3 regions of the Pseudonocardia sp. ICBG601 genome follow, and region 2 is predicted to be linked to each of the others. Evidence: riboswitches for the same ligand, from Rfam matches in the RefSeq annotation. Region 2 holds a riboswitch; each other region holds the start of a gene.
The links. A riboswitch is a leader RNA that binds a small molecule or an ion and turns the genes downstream of it on or off. The one in region 2 is predicted to bind cobalamin.
Positions count from the first base shown of each region.

Region 1: another riboswitch for cobalamin. It lies ahead of metE (5-methyltetrahydropteroyltriglutamate--homocysteine S-methyltransferase); the one in region 2 lies ahead of KPL57_RS53735 (ribonucleoside-diphosphate reductase subunit alpha).
Region 3: another riboswitch for cobalamin. It lies ahead of KPL57_RS52270 (hypothetical protein); the one in region 2 lies ahead of KPL57_RS53735 (ribonucleoside-diphosphate reductase subunit alpha).

Region 1 covers NZ_JAHLJA010000148.1:155,914-161,547, reverse strand. The annotation lists gene KPL57_RS29805 (MoxR family ATPase) at 1-357, opposite strand, end outside; gene mdo (NDMA-dependent methanol dehydrogenase) at 494-1,786, opposite strand; cobalamin riboswitch at 2,020-2,229, shown strand; gene metE (5-methyltetrahydropteroyltriglutamate--homocysteine S-methyltransferase) at 2,356-4,665, shown strand; gene KPL57_RS29790 (ABC transporter substrate-binding protein) at 4,756-5,634, shown strand, end outside.
Region 2 covers NZ_JAHLJA010000153.1:70,041-75,674, reverse strand. The annotation lists partial or broken gene KPL57_RS53735 (ribonucleoside-diphosphate reductase subunit alpha) at 1-2,192, opposite strand, end outside; cobalamin riboswitch at 2,322-2,525, opposite strand; gene KPL57_RS53730 (hypothetical protein) at 2,602-2,988, opposite strand; gene KPL57_RS68160 (hypothetical protein) at 3,021-3,143, opposite strand; gene KPL57_RS53725 (four-helix bundle copper-binding protein) at 3,159-3,521, shown strand; gene KPL57_RS53720 (ABC transporter substrate-binding protein) at 3,616-5,193, opposite strand; gene KPL57_RS73030 (GNAT family N-acetyltransferase) at 5,293-5,541, opposite strand.
Region 3 covers NZ_JAHLJA010000152.1:402,268-407,901, reverse strand. The annotation lists gene cobA (uroporphyrinogen-III C-methyltransferase) at 1-38, shown strand, start outside; gene KPL57_RS52280 (MarR family winged helix-turn-helix transcriptional regulator) at 91-597, shown strand; gene KPL57_RS52275 (chloride channel protein) at 594-2,183, shown strand; cobalamin riboswitch at 2,180-2,369, shown strand; gene KPL57_RS52270 (hypothetical protein) at 2,404-2,775, shown strand; gene KPL57_RS52265 (DNA polymerase IV) at 2,795-4,216, opposite strand; gene KPL57_RS52260 (4'-phosphopantetheinyl transferase superfamily protein) at 4,263-4,970, opposite strand; gene KPL57_RS52255 (hypothetical protein) at 5,094-5,303, opposite strand; gene KPL57_RS52250 (FAD-binding oxidoreductase) at 5,558-5,634, shown strand, end outside.

The DNA of each region.
Region 1 (5,634 bases), on a different contig from region 2:
GAGCTGCCCGATCTTCTCGCGGAGGATCTGGGTGTACATGAGCTGCTTGCCGTAGTCCCACTCGTACAGGGCCTTGGTCTCGTCCTGGCCCTCGTAGCACTGCAGACGCAGCAGCCGGCGTCCGGTGGCGACGGCGAGCATCTTCGCCAGCTCGGTCTTGCCGACCCCGGCGGGCCCTTCCAGCAGCAGCGGCTTGTCCAGCCGGGTCAGCAGGAACACCGTCGTGGCCAGGCGGGTGTCGGTGATGTAGCCCTGCTCCCGCAGGGTCTCGATCACCTGGTCGACGGACTCGAACGGACCGGTCGAGGCGACGGCGTCCGCCGCCTCGGTCACAGTGGGGACGACAGCCTCGGACACGCGGGTATCTCCTTCGCGGGCCGCACCGGCTCTGGTGCGGAGAAGAGCGGGACCGCAGCCAGCGGGCCCACCCATCCGAGTATCACCTCGGATGGCTGGGCCCGCTGGTGCGACGGTGGACGTCCTGACCTGCGGATCAGGTCAGCAGGTCGTCCAGGTCACCGTTGATGGAGTGGTCGACGACCGGGCGGACGGTCTCGAACGTGCACTCCTTCGGGTTGCCCGGGGTGCAGGCGTCGCCGAGGACGTGGTTGGTGATCCGGTCGACGTCGGCCGCGTCACCGATGATGGTCGGCGCGTTCTCGTAGAACTTGGTCGGGCCGATGCCCAGCCGGTTCTTCGAGTAGGTGTCCTGCTTGACGTCGGCGAACTTCTCCGGGATGCCCACGTCGCGCAGCAGCCGGATGGAGGCGGCGAGCGCGGCGTCGGCGGCCTGCGGCTTGGTCATGCCGCGGGTGTCGACACCCATCGCCTCGGCGATGTCGGCGAAGCGCTCGTAGACGACCGGCATGTTGAACGCCCACACGCGGGGCAGCGCGATGGCGTTGTTCAGGCCGTGGTGGGTGTCGTAGAACGCCGACACCGCGTGGCTGATCGAGTGGATGATGCCGAGGCCACCGGAGTTGAACGCCTGGGCGGCGATGTACTGCGCGTACATCATGCCCTCGCGGCCGGAGAGCTCCTGGCCGTTCCAGACGGCCTTGCGCAGGTTCTGCGAGGTCAGCTTGATGGCGTGCAGGGCGTTGCCCAGCGACGGCTGGAAGTCCAGACGCGAGACGTAGGGCTCCGAGGCGTGCGCGAGCACGTCGAACCCGCACTGCGCGGTGTAGTCGATCGGGCAGTCGTAGTACAGCACCGGGTCGTCGATCGCGAGGGTGGTGACCGACTGGTCGTCGAACGCGACGTACTTGTGCGGGTTGTCGGGGTCGGTCGTGGTGTCGGTGATGACGTAGGCCCACGAGGTCTCCGAGCCGGTGCCGGCCGTGGTGGAGACCGCGATGTGCGGCGGGTTGGACGGGTTCTCGGACTTGTTGAAGCCCTCGAACTCGTTGACGTTGCGGCCGTCGTGCGCGACCGAGATGCGCGCGCCCTTGCAGGCGTCGTGCGAGGAGCCGCCGCCGATGGAGACGAAGGAGTCGCAGTTGTTCTGCTGGTAGAGGCCCACAGCGTCCATGACGTTGTAGTCCTTGGGGTTCGACTCGACCTTGTCGTACAGCACGACCTCGAGGCCGTGGTACTTCATCGACTCGACGATCTTGTTGACGATGTCGGTGCCGCGCAGGCCCGACGTCATGACCAGGGTCTTCTTGAAGCCCAGCTTCAGGGCCTCCGGGCCGATGAGCTCGTGCGACCCCGGACCCATGAGCGCACGGGGGAACGGGTGGAACTCCTTGATGGGGAACGGCTTGAGCAGCTCGTCTACCTGCATGTCAGCCCTTTCTGAGGCAGGTGGATGGGTCGAGACCGCACGCTATGACCCCTGTGGCCGCGGGCACAGGGGTGATCGCCATTACCCCTCGGGAGACCGGGCAGGTTCCCCCTCCGAACGGAGGGGCGCAGGGTGAGGTCGCCCTCGACCCGGGTGACGGGGAGGGTGTGAAAGTAATGCCAAACTATGGCAACAAGGATCGTTCGGCAACAGTTCGGCCGTCGGGCCCGGGGTAGTGTCGGGTCGCCGACGGTTCGTGCCGGCCCGGGAACGGGGCGTCACGAGGCAAGAGGGAACCCGGTGGGAATCCGGGACTGCCCCGCAGCGGTGAACGGGAACGACCGCCGTCAACAGCACTGGGAGCCATCCCGGGAAGCGACGGCCAGTAGGTCTGAGCAGTGTGCCCGTGAGTCCGAAGACCTGCCGCCGGTGCGTGCGCCGTCCGGCGTGCGCGGATCCGTGGCCTCGCGGGAGGGCCGGGCGGACGACCGGGCACCGCCGTGCCCGGCGGTCGCAGGCGCCCCGTGCCGGCGACGGGTCCTCCACCGCACTCGCGAGGAGAGAGGGCCGTGAGCATTCCTTCCAGCAGCACCATCGGCAGCACCGTCCTGGGGTACCCCAGGATCGGACCGGACCGGGAGCTCAAGCGGGCGACCGAGTCGTACTGGGCCGGGCGGACCGACGCGTCCGCACTGCACGACGTCGCCGCCGGGCTGCGCCGCGACACCTGGACCGGGCTGCGTGACGCCGGGCTCGGCTCGGTGCCGGGCAACACGTTCTCGTTCTACGACCACGTCCTGGACACCGCGCTGGCGGTCGGGGCGGTGCCGGAGCGCTTCGCCGGCGTCACCGACCCGCTGGAGCGGCTGTTCGCGATGGCCCGCGGCCGCACCGGCGCCCCGGCCTGCGAGATGACCAAGTGGTTCGACACGAACTACCACTACCTGGTCCCCGAGGTCGGCCCGGACACCCGGCTCGCGCCGGGCAGCCGCAAGGCCCTCGACGAGTTCCGCGAGGCCCTGCGCAGCGGGATCACCACCCGCCCGGTGCTGGTCGGGCCGGTGACCTTCCTGCTGCTGTCCAAGCCGGCCGACGGCGCACCGGAGGGCTTCCGCCCGCTGGACCTGCTCGGGCCGCTCGTCGAGGTCTACCGCGACCTGCTCGCCGAGCTCGCCGAGGCGGGTGCGGAGTGGGTGCAGCTCGACGAGCCCGCCTTCGCCGCCGACCGGACGCCCGAGGAGGTCGCGGCGCTGCGCCGGGCCTACGACCGGCTCGCCTCGGCGACCCGGCGGCCCAAGATCCTCGTCGCGTCGTACTTCGGGGAGCTGGGACCCGCCCTGCCCGCGCTCGCCGCCACGGCCGTCGAGGGGCTGGCGCTCGACCTCGTCGCGGGGGCCGCCGACCTCGACGCCCTCGACCCCGGAGGCCCGGCGGTGCCGGGGCTGGACCGGAAGGTGGTGCTGGCCGGCGTCGTCGACGGGCGCAACGTGTGGCGCACCGACCTGGACCGGGCGCTGGCGACGGCGCAGCGGCTGGTCGGCGTCGCGGGGCGGGTCGAGGTCTCGACGTCGTGCTCGCTGCTGCACGTCCCCTACGACCTGGCCGCCGAGACGGCCCTGCCCGGCGACGTCGTCGACATGCTGGCGTTCGCCCGGCAGAAGGTCACCGAGGTCGTGCTGCTCGGACGCGCCCTGCACGAGGGACCCGACGCGGTCGCGGCGGAGCTCGACGCCGCACGGGCCACCCGGGAGCGGGTCGCCGCCACCGCGCGCCGCGACGAGCGGGTGCGGTCCCGGCTCGACGCGCTCGGCCCCGACCACTACCGGCGCAGCCACGGCGACGTCCGGGCGAAGGTCCAGCGCGAGGCGCTCGGCCTGCCCGTCGTCCCCACGACGACGATCGGCTCGTTCCCGCAGACCGCGCAGATCCGGCGCGACCGGGCCGCGCACCGCTCCGGCACGATCGACACCGGCACCTACACCGAGCGGATGCGCCAGGAGATCGTCCGGGTGGTGCGGCTGCAGGAGGACATCGGGCTCGACGTCCTGGTGCACGGTGAGCCCGAGCGCAACGACATGGTCCAGTACTTCGCCGAGAACCTCGACGGCTTCGCCACCACCGACCACGGCTGGGTGCAGTCCTACGGCTCGCGGTGCGTGCGCCCGCCGATCCTGCACTCGGACGTGTCCCGGCCCCGGCCGATCACGGTGGAGTGGGCGCGGTTCGCCCAATCGCTGTCCGACGCGCTGGTCAAGGGGATGCTGACCGGCCCGGTGACGATCCTGGCCTGGTCGTTCGTGCGTGACGACCAGCCGCTGGGCGACACCGCCCGGCAGGTGGGGCTGGCCCTGCGCGACGAGGTACTCGACCTGGAGGCCGCCGGGATCCGGATCATCCAGGTCGACGAGCCCGCACTGCGCGAGCTGCTGCCCCTGCACGAGCGGGACCGGCCCGCGTACCTGGACTGGGCGGTGGACGCGTTCCGGCTGGCCGTCGGGGCCGTCACCGACGCCACCCAGATCCACACCCACCTCTGCTACTCCGAGTTCGGCGAGGTGGTGGGGGCGATCGACGGGCTCGACGCCGACGTCACCACCGTCGAGGCGGCCCGGTCGCGGATGGAGGTGCTGGCCGACCTCGGGCCGGGGGTCCCGCGCGGGCTCGGCCCGGGCGTCTACGACGTCCACTCGCCCGAGGTGCCCGGCACCGACGAGCTGGTCGAGCAGCTCGGCGCGGCCCTGCGCCACATCGGACCGGACCGGCTGTGGGCCAACCCGGACTGCGGGCTGAAGACCCGCGGTGAGACCGAGACGGTGGCGGCCCTGACCAACCTGGTCGCCGCCGCCCACCGGGTCCGGGACTCGGCGACGACCGGCTGAGCCCGTGTCGCGACGCCCCGCGGCTCCCCGGCCGCGGGGCGTTGCTCACGCTCCATTGAATGAACAGGTGGTCAGATGTAGTCATATGGGGTGATCGCACGAAAGATGGCCGCGCTGCTCGCGGCCGCCGCCCTGGTGCTGACCGGCTGTGGAGCCGGCGGTGGCGGCACCGGGACCCCGGACCCGGCCGGTGAGCTGACCGTGGCCCTGCAGTTCCCGCCGCGCGCCGACTACGCCTTCGACGCCGACGACGGCGCCCGGCTGCAGTCCCTCGGCGTCGCCGAGACCCTGACCACGGTCGACGCCGAGGCACGGCCCGCGCCGATGCTCGCGACGGCCTGGGAGCAGCAGGGCAACGCCTGGCGGGTCACCCTGCGCCAGGGCGTGCGGTTCCACGACGGCACCCCGCTCACCCCGGACGCCGTCGTCACGGCGCTGCGCTACGTCGCGGGCGTCGAGGCCCCGCCGCGGGCGATCCGGGGCATCGGCTTCGCCATCGCCCCCGACGGCGCCGACGCCGTCCGGATCACCACCACCGAGCCCGACCCGGTGATGCCGCTGCGGCTGTCCAGCGGCAACCTCGGCATCCTCGCGCCCGCCGCGTACGCCGGCGGCGGGGCGCCGGCCTACCTGCGCACCGCGACCGGCCCGTTCGTGCTGGACTCCGTCAGCGGCGCCGACTCCGCGCAGCTGGTCCGCAACGACGACTACTGGGGCGAGCCGGCGGGCGCCGCCCGGGTCACCGTCCGCTACGTCGAGGACCCGCAGGCCCGTGCGCTGGCGGTCCAGTCCGGCGACGTCCAGTTCGCCGAGGGCCTGCCCCAGGCCCAGCTCGACCAGGTCCGCTCGGCCGGGGCCGAGGTCGTCGAGTACCCGAACGCGCGCACCGTGCCGCTGCAGCTCAACCAGTCCGCGGCGCCGTTCTCGGACCTGCGGGTCCGCCAGGCCGTCACCGCGGCGATCGACCGC
Region 2 (5,634 bases):
CAGCGTGGACGACCGGTCGATCTCGAGCTCGCCGTCGCCGCGGGCGGCGGCCAGCAGGTCGAGCGAGTCCAGCGGCAGGATCCCGCGGCTCCACAGCGACCCGTCGAAGCTGGCGTAGCGGCCGCGCTCGACCGCCAGGTCCGACGACGCGGTGATCGCGTGGAAGCTCAGGAGCTCGGCCGAGGTGTCGGCGAACTCGACGGCCGCGTCGCTCGCGGGGGCGATGCGCTGGACGAACAGCGCGTCGGAGAAGCCCATCATGCCCAGGCCGACCGGGCGGTGGCGCAGGTTGGACCGGCGGGCCTCGGGGATCGTGTAGAAGTTGATGTCCACGACGTTGTCGAGCATCCGCACCGCGGTCGTCACCGTGCGGCGGAGCTTGTCCGCGTCGAGCCCGTCGCGCGTGACGTGCGCGGCGAGGTTCACCGAGCCGAGGTTGCAGACCGCGACCTCGCCCTCGTCGCCGGCGCGGGTGTTGAGGGTGATCTCGGTGCACAGGTTCGACGAGTGCACCACCCCCGCGTGCTGCTGCGGGCTGCGCAGGTTGCACGGGTCCTTGAACGTGATCCACGGGTGCCCGGTCTCGAACAGCATGGTCAGCATCCGCCGCCACAGCTCGACCGCGCGCACCGTGCGGTGCACCCGGACCTCGCCGCGCGCCGCGGCCGCCTCGTACTCGCGGTACCGCTGGGCGAACGCGGTGCCGTAGAGGTCGTGCAGGTCGGGCACCTCGTCCGGGGAGAACAGAGTCCACTCGGCGTCGGCCTGCACGCGGCGCAGGAACTCGTCGGGCACCCAGTTCGCGGTGTTCATGTCGTGGGTCCGGCGGCGGTCGTCGCCGGTGTTCTTGCGCAGGTCGAGGAACTCCTCGATGTCGACGTGCCAGGTCTCCAGGTAGGCGCACGCCGCGCCCTTGCGCTTGCCGCCCTGGTTCACCGCGACGGCCGTGTCCCCGGCGATCTTGAGGAACGGCACCACCCCCTGGGAGACGCCGTTGGTGCCGCGGATGTGCGCGCCGAGGCCGCGGACCGGGGTCCAGTCGTTGCCGAGCCCGCCGGAGTACTTGGCCAGCAGCGCGTTGTTCCGGTAGCCGCCGAAGATCGACTCCAGGTCGTCGTCGACGGTGGTGAGGAAGCACGACGACAGCTGCGGCCGGTGGTGCCGGAGTTGAACAGCGTCGGGGTCGAGGCCATGAAGTCGAAGCTCGACAGGACCTCGTAGAACTCGATCGCCCGGGCCTCGCGGTCGATCTCGCGCACCGCCAGTCCCATCGCGACCCGCAGGAAGAACGCCTGCGGCAGCTCGAAGCGCACGCCGCGCTCGTGCAGGAAGTAGCGGTCGTAGAGGGTCTGCAGGCCGAGGAAGCCGATCTGCAGGTCACGGTCCGGGCGGAGGGCGGCGGTGACCCGGTCCAGGTCGAAGGTCGCGAGCTCGGGGTCGACCAGGCCGATCGCGATGGCGTGGCGCAGGTAGTCCTTCGTGTAGGACGCGTACCGCTCGGTCATCGTCGCGTGGTCCGGGGTCTCCCGGGTGCCCGCCAGGTGCGAGACGGCCTCGGCGCGGAGCCGGTCCAGCAGCAGCCGCGACGCCACCAGGGAGTACGCGGGCTCGCGCTCGACCAGGGTGCGGGCGGCCAGGACCAGGGCCTGGGCCAGCTCGTCGGCGGTGATGCCGTCGTAGACGGTGCGGTCCAGCTCGGCGAGCACCGGCTCCGGCGCGACGTCGTCGATGCCGTCGCACGCCTCGCCGAGCACCGCGGCGACCCGGTCGCGGTCCAGTGGGGTCCGGCTGCCGTCGGGCCCGGTGACGTGCACGACCGGCGCGTCCGACGCGCGGTCCCCGCCGTCGCGTTCCCGGGCCCGTGCCTGCTGCTCGCGGTAGAGCACGTAGGAACGGGCTACCTTGTGGTGGCCGCCGCGCATCAGGGCGAGCTCGACCTGGTCCTGGATCTGCTCGACGTGCACGGCGTGCGCCGGGTGCCGGGTCAGCGCCGCGACGACCTGGTCGGTCAGCCCGGCCACGAGGTGGTGCAGCCGCGACGACGTCGCGCCCGAGTCCCCCTCGACCGCCAGGAACGCCTTGGTCGTCGCCACCGAGATCTTCGTGGCGTCGAACCCGGTCTCGGAGCCGTCGCGCCGGATGACGCGCAGGGCCGGGGGTGCTGTTGCCGGTGCAGCGGTGGAAGCCGTCACGGGCTCTCTCCTCGCGAGTCGCCGTCGCCTCCGGGGGCGGGCGCGGTGCGAGGAGGCGGCGGGTCGCGTGTCGTCGGCGGCCCACCGCACCCTGGTGCCGTCCCACGAGGCCCGGAGCAGCGCGCACCGGTCGGTACGCGCACCGGTGGCAGGTCTTCGGACTCACGGGCGCACTGCTCACACCTACTGGCCGTCGCTTCCCGGGATCACTCCCAGTGCTGTTGACGGCGGTCGTTCCCGTTCACCGCTGCGGGGCAGTCCCGGATTCCCACCGGGTTCCCTCTTGCCTCACCGGCCCGGGCGGGCCGGTGAACCACCAGTGGTCTGGACACTACATCTTGTGGGCGGAGCTACTCCATCCCCCCCATCGGTGCGGATGCAACCCCCCTCGGTGACCGGCGGTCCGGGGTCAGCCCGCCGCCCGCCCCTCGGCCGTCGCCCGGGGGCCGGGGGTGAACACGTGCCCCGCGAGTGCTGGCGGGACGGCGGCGAGTCCCGGCCCGCCGGCGCGCACCCAGGCCGCGACCGCGTCCGTGGTCGCGGCGTCCAGGACCGCACGGAGCCAGACCGGCCGGGCGCCCGCCCGGCGGGCCCCGGGCGCCGGGGCGACCACCAGGACGTCGGAGTCCGCGCACGGGCCCAGGCACTCGCTGGTGCGCAGCCGGGCGTGCCCGGCCAGGCCGTCGGTCAGCCGGTCGAGCAGCCGGTCGTGGTGGTCGCGGTCGAGGCCGGGGTGCTTGCGGCCGGAGCCGCAGCAGCACCCCCGGCAGGCGGTGACGGCGGGGAGGGCGGACACGCCCCGACCCTACGTGACACCTGACGAACTGTTCAGGTGATCACGGCGACGACGGGTGTCCGGCGGCACCGGCCCGGCGGACGGTCGTGGTCGACGAGGCGCGGCGGGTAGGCAGGGCCCGCCGTGGGGTACTCCGCCGCCGACCGTTCCACCATCGAGAGGGAGATCCCGTGAGCCACCACGTCCTGGACGCCGCCGGCGTCACCACCCCGGCCGCCGTCGTCGAGAAGCTGCACGACGCCGCCCGCGCTAGCACCGCCTGCGCCTCGGCGATGGTCGCCTCCGGCGGGATGGAGACCGAGGTCCTGCTGGCGCTCGACGCCGCCGACCTCTGCACCGCCGCCGCGGCCGTGCTCGGCCGCCGCACCGGGGACAAGGCCGTCGGCGAGGCCGCCGCCTCGGCCGCCGCGCTGGCCTGCGAGGCGTCCGCCGCGGCCTGCGGCGCCCACGCCGACCACCACGAGCACTGTCGGCTGCACGCCGAGGTCACCCGCGAGACGGCGGCGCTGCTGCGCGAGCACGCCGGCGCCTGAGGCCCGGCGGGCGGTGCCGTGGCCCTGCCGTGACCCGGCTGCGGCACGGCCCGTCCTGCGGCCGGGAGCGGTTCGGAGCCCCGCCCGCAGCGGGTCACCCCATCCGCAGCCGGTGGAACCGGGCCCAGGTGGCGGTGTCCGGCCGGGCGGGCTCGACGCCGGTCAGGTCGGCGGACACGCCGACGTGCTCGTCGCCCGAGGACCAGACGGTCGAGCGGTCGCGCAGCAGGAGCTGGGCGCGTCGCAGGGCCTCGACCCGGCGTGCCTCGTCCGGCACCCCGCGCGCGGTGGCGAGCAGGGCACCCACGTCGGCCCGTCCCGCCGCGGCCGGTGCGTCGTCCTCGCCCGCGGTCGCGACGGGCGGGGCGTCGTCGGCGGGGTCCGGGCCCGCGGCCGCGCGCAGGTACAGCGGGAGCGGGGTCGCCGCGGCCCGGCGGAACCGGATGCCCGGGGTCGGGGCGGCGTCGGGCGGGTCCGGCTCGCGTGGCGTGCAGGTCAGCCCGATCTCGGCGAGCTGTTCCACGACGGTGTCGGCGGCCGGGCGCGACATCGGGTCGAACGGGTCGAACAGCAGCGGCACCTCCAGCCGGTCCGCGCCCGCCGCCGCGACGAGCTCCCGCGCGCGGGCGACGTCGCGCTCCACCGGCGCGAACCCGGCCGGGTGATACGCCAGGCCCGGGCCGAACAGGTCGTCGCCCGGCTCGGCGAGGTCGAGCAGCACCTCGCGGACGAGCTCGGTCCGGTCGATGCCGAGCCGGACCGCCTCGGCCAGCCGGGGATCGCCGAGCACGTCGCCGGACGCCCCGGCGGTCGTGCCGCCTGCCGTACCGGTGCCGGGGGACGACCCGGCCGGGCCGACGTCGAGGAAGCGGGTCGCCGAGCCCGGCGCGGACACCACCGTCGTGCCGACCCGCCCGAGCAGCCGGCGCGCGCTGTGCGGGAACAGGTCGTGTGCCCAGTGCACGTGACCGTCCACGAGGGACTGGTAGCGGTTCTCCTCGTCGTCGTCCACCACGAACTCCACGGCGGGCGAGCGCGCAGCGCCCAGCCAGTGGCCGTCGTGCCGGTAGAGCGCGTCCGGGGACCCGGGCAGCCAGCGGAACGCGCCGGTGCCCACCGGCGGGGTGCCGCGGCCGTCGCGCACGATGCCGGTGCCCGGCGCGCCCAGGACGAGGCCGAACAGGAAGTCCGGGGCACCGAGCACCAGCTCCACCTCCGACGCCGAGACCGCCCGGCTGGCGGCGAGGTCGAGCCCGGCCAGCAGCGGTGCCGCCGTCGCCCCGGTGGCGGGATCGGTGATCCGGCGCAGCGACGCCAGCACGTCGGCCGAGGTCAGCGGGCGCCCGTCGTGGGCGGGGGCGTCGCGCAGCCGGATCCGCCATCTCGTCCCCGTCCGGTCCGGCGCCGCCGACGCGGCCAGGTGCGGCCGTTGGGTCATGTCCTGGTCCCAGACCAGCAGCGTGTCCGCGACGGCCGCCGCCCGCGCCCGGTCCACCGGCCGCCACACCACGTGCGGGTCCGGGACGCCGAGCGGGCCGTCACCGGCGAACGCGGCCACCAGCCGAGGGGCGGTGGTGTCGGCCGGGGCCCCGCACGCGGCCAGCGCCGGAATCCCCGCCAGCGCCGCGGTCGCACCGGCGGCCCGCAGGAACGATCGACGGCTCAACTGCACGACCACAGGGTGCCCGGTGCGGTCACGGCCGAGGCGGCCGGGAGGGATCTCCGCGGGTGCCGGGCGGGCTCAGGACAGGGCGTGCCAGACCCGGAGGGGTCACCGGCGCGGGGCGGCGGCCTCGAGGTGGGTGCCGACCGGAGTGAACCCGCTGCGCCGGTACCAGTCCCGCGGCCAGTCGTCGACGTCGGCGCCCAGTGCGAGCAGGTCGCAGCCGTGCTCGGCGGCGAGCTCGCGGGAGCGGGCCAGCAGCGCCCGGCCGTGCCCCCGGCCGCGGTGGGCCCGGTCGGTCTCCAGGGCGTCGAGCCAGGCCGTCGCACCGTCGCGGCGCAGCGTCGCGGCCGCCACCACCCGGTCGTCGACGACGACGGCGAGGCGGTGCAGGGCCAGCACCCGGTCGTCGCCGGTGTCGCGGTCGACCAGCTGGTCGAGGTCGTCGGG
Region 3 (5,634 bases), on a different contig from region 2:
GGCCCGTCGCGGGGCTTCAGGCGCCCGTCGGGGGGTGACCCCGACGACTCGTTGCACACTGCAAGTTTGCAATGTGCAACGATCGGTGGCGTGACGGACGAGATCGATGACGTCGTCGACGCGGTGATGACCGCGAGCCGGGCGATGCTCTCCGTGGTGGCCGGATCCCTGGCCGCCGCGGGGGAGCAGGCCGGCGGGACGGCGGGCGAGGTGACCCTGCCGCAGTACCGCGCGCTGGTCGTGCTGGCCCAGCACGGCACCCGGCGCCCGGCCGACCTGGCCACGGCGCTGACCGTGTCGGCGTCGACGGCGACCCGGATGTGCGACCGTCTGGTGAGCCGCGGCCTCGTCGCGCGCACCCGCACCGGCGACGACCGCCGCGAGGTCGCCGTCGCGCTCAGCCCGGCCGGGCGGGCGCTGGTCGACGAGGTCACCCGGCTGCGTCGGGCCGAGATGCACCGGCTGCTCGCGACGCTGCCCGCCGCCGAGCGCACCGCGGTCCGCGACGCGCTGCGCCGCTTCGCCGAGGCCGCGGGCGAGGTCGGCGAGACCGACTGGGCCGTCGCGCCCGTGCCCGCCGAGGACGGTGCCCGGTGACCGCGGTCCGCGCGCTGCACCGCGCGCTCGTCGGCACCCGGCCGGGGCTCGTCGGCCTGGCGACGGTCATCGGGATCGGCGCCGGCATCGGGTCGGTGCTGTTCCACGAGCTGATCCTCGGCGTGACCTGGCTGGTCACCGGCCGGGAGGACTTCTCCGACGCCGGCCGGGTCGCCTCGCCGCACCTGCCCGGGCTGGGGGTCTGGTTCCTGCTCGTCGCCCCGGTGCTCGGCGGCCTGGTGTACGGCCCACTGGTCCAGCGGTTCGCGCCGGAGGCCCGCGGGCACGGGGTGCCGGAGGTGATGCTCGCCGTCGCGCGCCGGGGCGGGCGGATCCCGGTCACCGTCGCCGCGGTGAAGGCGCTCGCGTCGGGGATCTGCATCGGCACCGGCGGCTCCGTCGGCCGGGAGGGCCCGATCGTGCAGATCGGCTCCGCGCTCGGCTCGGCCATCGGGCAGTGGCTGCGGGTGCCCGCCACCCGGCTGGTCCTCATGGTCGCCTGCGGCGCCGCGGGCGGGATCTCCGCGACGTTCGACGCCCCGATCTCCGGGGTGGTGTTCGGCCTGGAGCTGATCCTGCGGTCGTTCAGCGCCGAGGCGTTCGGCGTGCTGGTGATCAGCTCGGTGGTCGCGAACGTCGTCGCCGAGGTGATCGCCGGGGACCGCGCGATCCTGACCCTGCCGCACTTCGACCTGGGCAGCCCCGCCCAGCTGCCGCTCTACGCGCTGCTCGGGCTGCTCGCGGGGCTGCTGGGCTGGGCCTTCGCCCGCATCCTCTACGCCGTCGAGGACGCCTGCGACGCCGTCTGGCGCGGCCCGGAGTGGCTGCGCCCGGCCGTCGGCGGGCTGCTGCTCGGCGCGCTGCTGCTGGCGCTGCCCCAGATGTACGGCGTGGGCTACCCGGTGCTGGAGGCCGCGATCGGCGGCCGGTACGTCGTCGGGTTCCTGCTCCTGCTCGTCGTCGGGAAGATCCTCGCCTCCAGCCTCACCATCGGCATAGGCGGGTCCGGCGGCGTCTTCGCGCCGTCGCTGTTCGTCGGCGGCACCGCCGGGACCGCCTTCGGCTACGCCGCCGCGGCCCTGTTCCCGGCGCTCGACCTGCACCCCGGCGCGTTCGGCCTGGTCGGCATGGCGGCGGTGTTCGCGGGGGCCGCCCACGCCCCGATCACCGCGGTGCTCATCGTGTTCGAGCTCACCGGCGACTACGCCCTGATCCTGCCGCTGATGGCCGCCGTCGTCCTGGCCACCGGCCTGTCCAACCTGGTGTCGCGGGACAACATCTACACGCTCAAGCTGCTGCGACGCGGGATCGACCTCGCCGCCGACACCCCGACCGACGAGGCGCTGCGCCGGGTCGTCGTCGCCCAGGTGATGCGCCCCGCCGACGGCACGACGCCCGACCCGGAGCTGCCCGCCCTGGACCCGGGCGGCTCCGTGCACGACGTCCTCGGGGTGCTCGCGGCACACCGGGGCGCCGCGCTGCCCGTGCGGGAGGGGCCGGACGGGCCGCTGCTCGGGACGCTGACCGAGCACGACCTGCTCGACCATCTGCGGGGAGTGGCCGGGCGGGGGACTGTTGACCGCTAACCCGGTCGCGTGATGGGCTCCCGGCCGACGACGGAACAGGAAGCCGGTGCGAGTCCGGCGCGGTCCCGCCACTGTCACCGGGGAGTGCCCTCCCCACACCGGCGCCACCGCCCGCGAGGGTGGGAAGGCCGGGGAGGGCGTGCCGATCCGGGAGCCAGGACACTGCCCGTCGTCGCGGATTCCCACTGGTGAGGGCGCGGACCCTCGAGGAGGACATGCGATGAGCCACGACCTGGTGGTGCTCGGTACCGATCCGTCCGGCGACGACGCGCCCCGCCCGGGTGCGCACGACCTGCTGGCCGAGGCCGAGACGGTCTTCGCCTTCCCGCAGGCCGAGTCGACCGCCCTGTTCTACGCCGAGGCGTGGCGGGTCGAGCCGGTCACACCGCGCGACGCCGTCGCCCGGATCGGGGCCTGGGCCGCCGCCGGGCCCGCCGGAGCCGCGGTGCTGCTGGTCGGGGGCGACCCCGCGGGCGACGCCGCGCTCGGCGCCGTCCTCGACGGGCTGGCCCGCACCGCCCCCGCGCTGCGCGCCCGGGTCGCCGAGGGCAGCCGCGTCGCACCGCCGCACCGCAGCCCGCTGATCGGCTGAGCCCGCACGGGGCCCGGGCTCAGGCCCGCCAGCTGCCCAGCGGGTCGGCCCGGGTGAGGTCCGGGTCGGCGGCGTCGAGCGTGCGGGTGCGTCCGGGGCCGGTGAGCGCGGTCTCGAACCGCACGGTGACCCGCCCGTGCCCGGCGCCCTGGACCCAGCCGTGGCCGTGCTCGGGGTGGGCGACGTCGTCGCCGGCGCGCCAGGGCCGGTCCGGGTCGGGTTCGCGGTCGGGCCGGTCCGGGCGGAGCGGGCCGGGCACGTCGCCGGGCTCCACGGTCGCGCCGGTCCCGGTGGCTGCGTCGCTCTCCGGGGGTGCGTCGAGCACGGTCACCCCCGCCGCCGCGGCCGGGCCGGCGGCCGCGGGCGCGGAGTCGGGGGCCGGGGCCGTCGTCCACCCGCTCTCCGAGGGCACCGCGTCGAACAGCGCCAGTGGCGGCTCGTCGCCGAAGCCGGACACCGACACCCCCAGCAGCCGCACCCCGCCCTCGCCGACGGCGCCCTCGGCCAGCCGCCGGGCCACCGCGACCAGGGTCGCCAGGTCCCGGGTCCCGAAGGGGGTCGTCTCGGACCGGGTGTGGGTGGTGAAGTCCCCCGTCCGCGCCTTCACCGTGACGGTGCGGGCGGTCCGGCCGTCGGCGACCAGGCGCCGGTGCACGGCGACGCAGATCGACTCCACCGCGGTGTGCACCGCGCTCATCGCGGTCAGGTCGGCGTCGAAGGTCGTCTCCGCGCTGATCTGCTTGGCCGCGCCGCGCGGGGCGACCGGACGGTCGTCGATGCCGCGCGCCAGGCGGTGCAGCTCGGACCCGACGGCGCCGCCCAGCACCCCGGCGACCTCGCGGGCGTCCATCGCGGCGAGCTGTCCGATCGTCTCGATCCCGATCTTCCGCAGCGCCTCGCCGGAGACCGGCCCGATGCCCCACAACGACCGCACCGGGAGCGGGTCGAGCACGGTGGCCTGCTCGGCGTGGGCGATCACCCGCAGCCCGTCCGGCTTGGCCAGCTCGGAGGCGATCTTCGCGACCTGCTTGCCCGACCCGGCGCCCACCGAGGCGGGCAGCCCGGTGCGCTCGCGCACCGCGTCGCGCAGCCGGGTGCCCCACTCCCGCACCCGGTCCGGGGAGGCCCCCACCAGGTCGGGCGGCTCCACGAACGCCTCGTCGACCGAGACCGGCTCGAGCACCGGGGAGAACTCGCCGAGGACGGCCATGACCTCGTCGGACAGCGCCTTGTACAGCGAGAACCGGGGCGGCAGGACGGTCGCGTGCGGGCAGCGCCGCCGCGCCTGGCCCATCGGCATCGCCGAGCGGGCCCCGAACACCCGCGCCTGGTAGCTCGCCCCCGCGACGACGCCGCGCGCTCCCGCGCCGCCGACCAGGACCGGCCGGTCGGCCAGCGTGGGCCGGGTCAGCTGCTCGACGGAGGCGAAGAACGCGTCCATGTCCAGATGCAGCACCCAGCGGTCGGCCGCCGCGGTCACCTCACCATCACCCGTGCATCGTGCCCCGGCGCACCGACAGGACCGCGTCGCCGTCGGCGACGGCGACGGCCGGGGCCACCGGTCCCGCCCCGGCGACGGCGCCCGGGTGGTCGGCGAGACCGGTGGCGACGTCGGCGACCCACCAGCTCCCGCCGGTGCCGGTCCAGCCCAGCACCCGGGCCGGGGCGTGCGGCGGGGACAGCGTGATCGCGTCCATCGGGCTCGACAGGCCCTCGCCGGTGGCCTTGAGCAGCGCCTCCTTGCGGGTCCAGGTGACCAGGAACCCGGTGCCGTCGGGCGTGCCCGCGGCGAGCTCGGCGGGGGAGAGGGCGTGCCGGACCAGGCCGTCGAGGCCGGACAGCGGGCGGTGCGCCTCGACGTCGACGCCGACCGGGCCGGTCCCGACCGCGACGCCGACCAGCGCGCCGGAGTGGGTCAGCGAGAAGCCGGGGTCGTCGCCGCGCCCGGCCAGGCGCGGCTTGCCGTGCGGCTCCCCGCAGCGACAGGTGCGGTCCAGGACGAGCGCGGCGGGGTCGGCGTCGAGCCGCTCGGCGAGCACGAGCCGGGCCAGGGCGTGCGCGGCGAGGTAGCGGGCACGGTCCTCGGGCCTGCGCAGTGCGCGGAGCCGCTCGCGTTCATGGGCGTCCAGCAGCGCGACGAGGTCGGCGCGGTCGCCGGGATCGGCCGGGGCGGCCCACCAGACGGTGACGGTCACGGCGTCCAGCCTTCCACGTCGCCCCCGCACCGGGCCGCACCGCCGGGAGTGATCACGGATCGGGCACGCGGAGGGTCGCCTGCCGACGTCCCCGGTGCCCGATCCGTGATCGTGCCCGTGCCCTCAGCCGCTGCGGCGGGCGGCGAAGTCCGTGCGGACGTGGGCCGGGCGGGCCTGCGGGGCCGGCCCCGCCGTGCGCGGTACCGCCGGGCCGCCCGGGGCGCCGGACCGGCCGCGCTTCGCCGCGCGCCGCTCGGCGCGGTTGGCGGGCGTGGGCGCCCCGGCGGGACCGGTGTCGGCGGTGGGGACAGGGGTGTGGCGGGTCGTGGGCATACGACCTCCTCGGAGCATCGGGTCGGACTCGGACCGGGTGCGGAGGGCCGGTGACGCGCGGGGACGCCGGAAGGGCCGCACGAGGGCGGCGACGGTTCCGGGCCCGGTGGACGTCACGGGCCGGCGGCGGGGGCGCGGAGGTCGACTCCGCGGGCCGCTCAGAGGAACCGGATCAGCATGGCGGCGACGCTACGACGACCGCCCGGGCCGGGGCCACCGGTTTTCCCCGGTGCCGCCGACCTATCGTCGCGGGCATGGAGACGGCGGACGTGCTGGTGGTCGGCGGCGGCATCGCCGGGGTGTCGGTCGCGTGGGAGCTGGCCGCGCACGC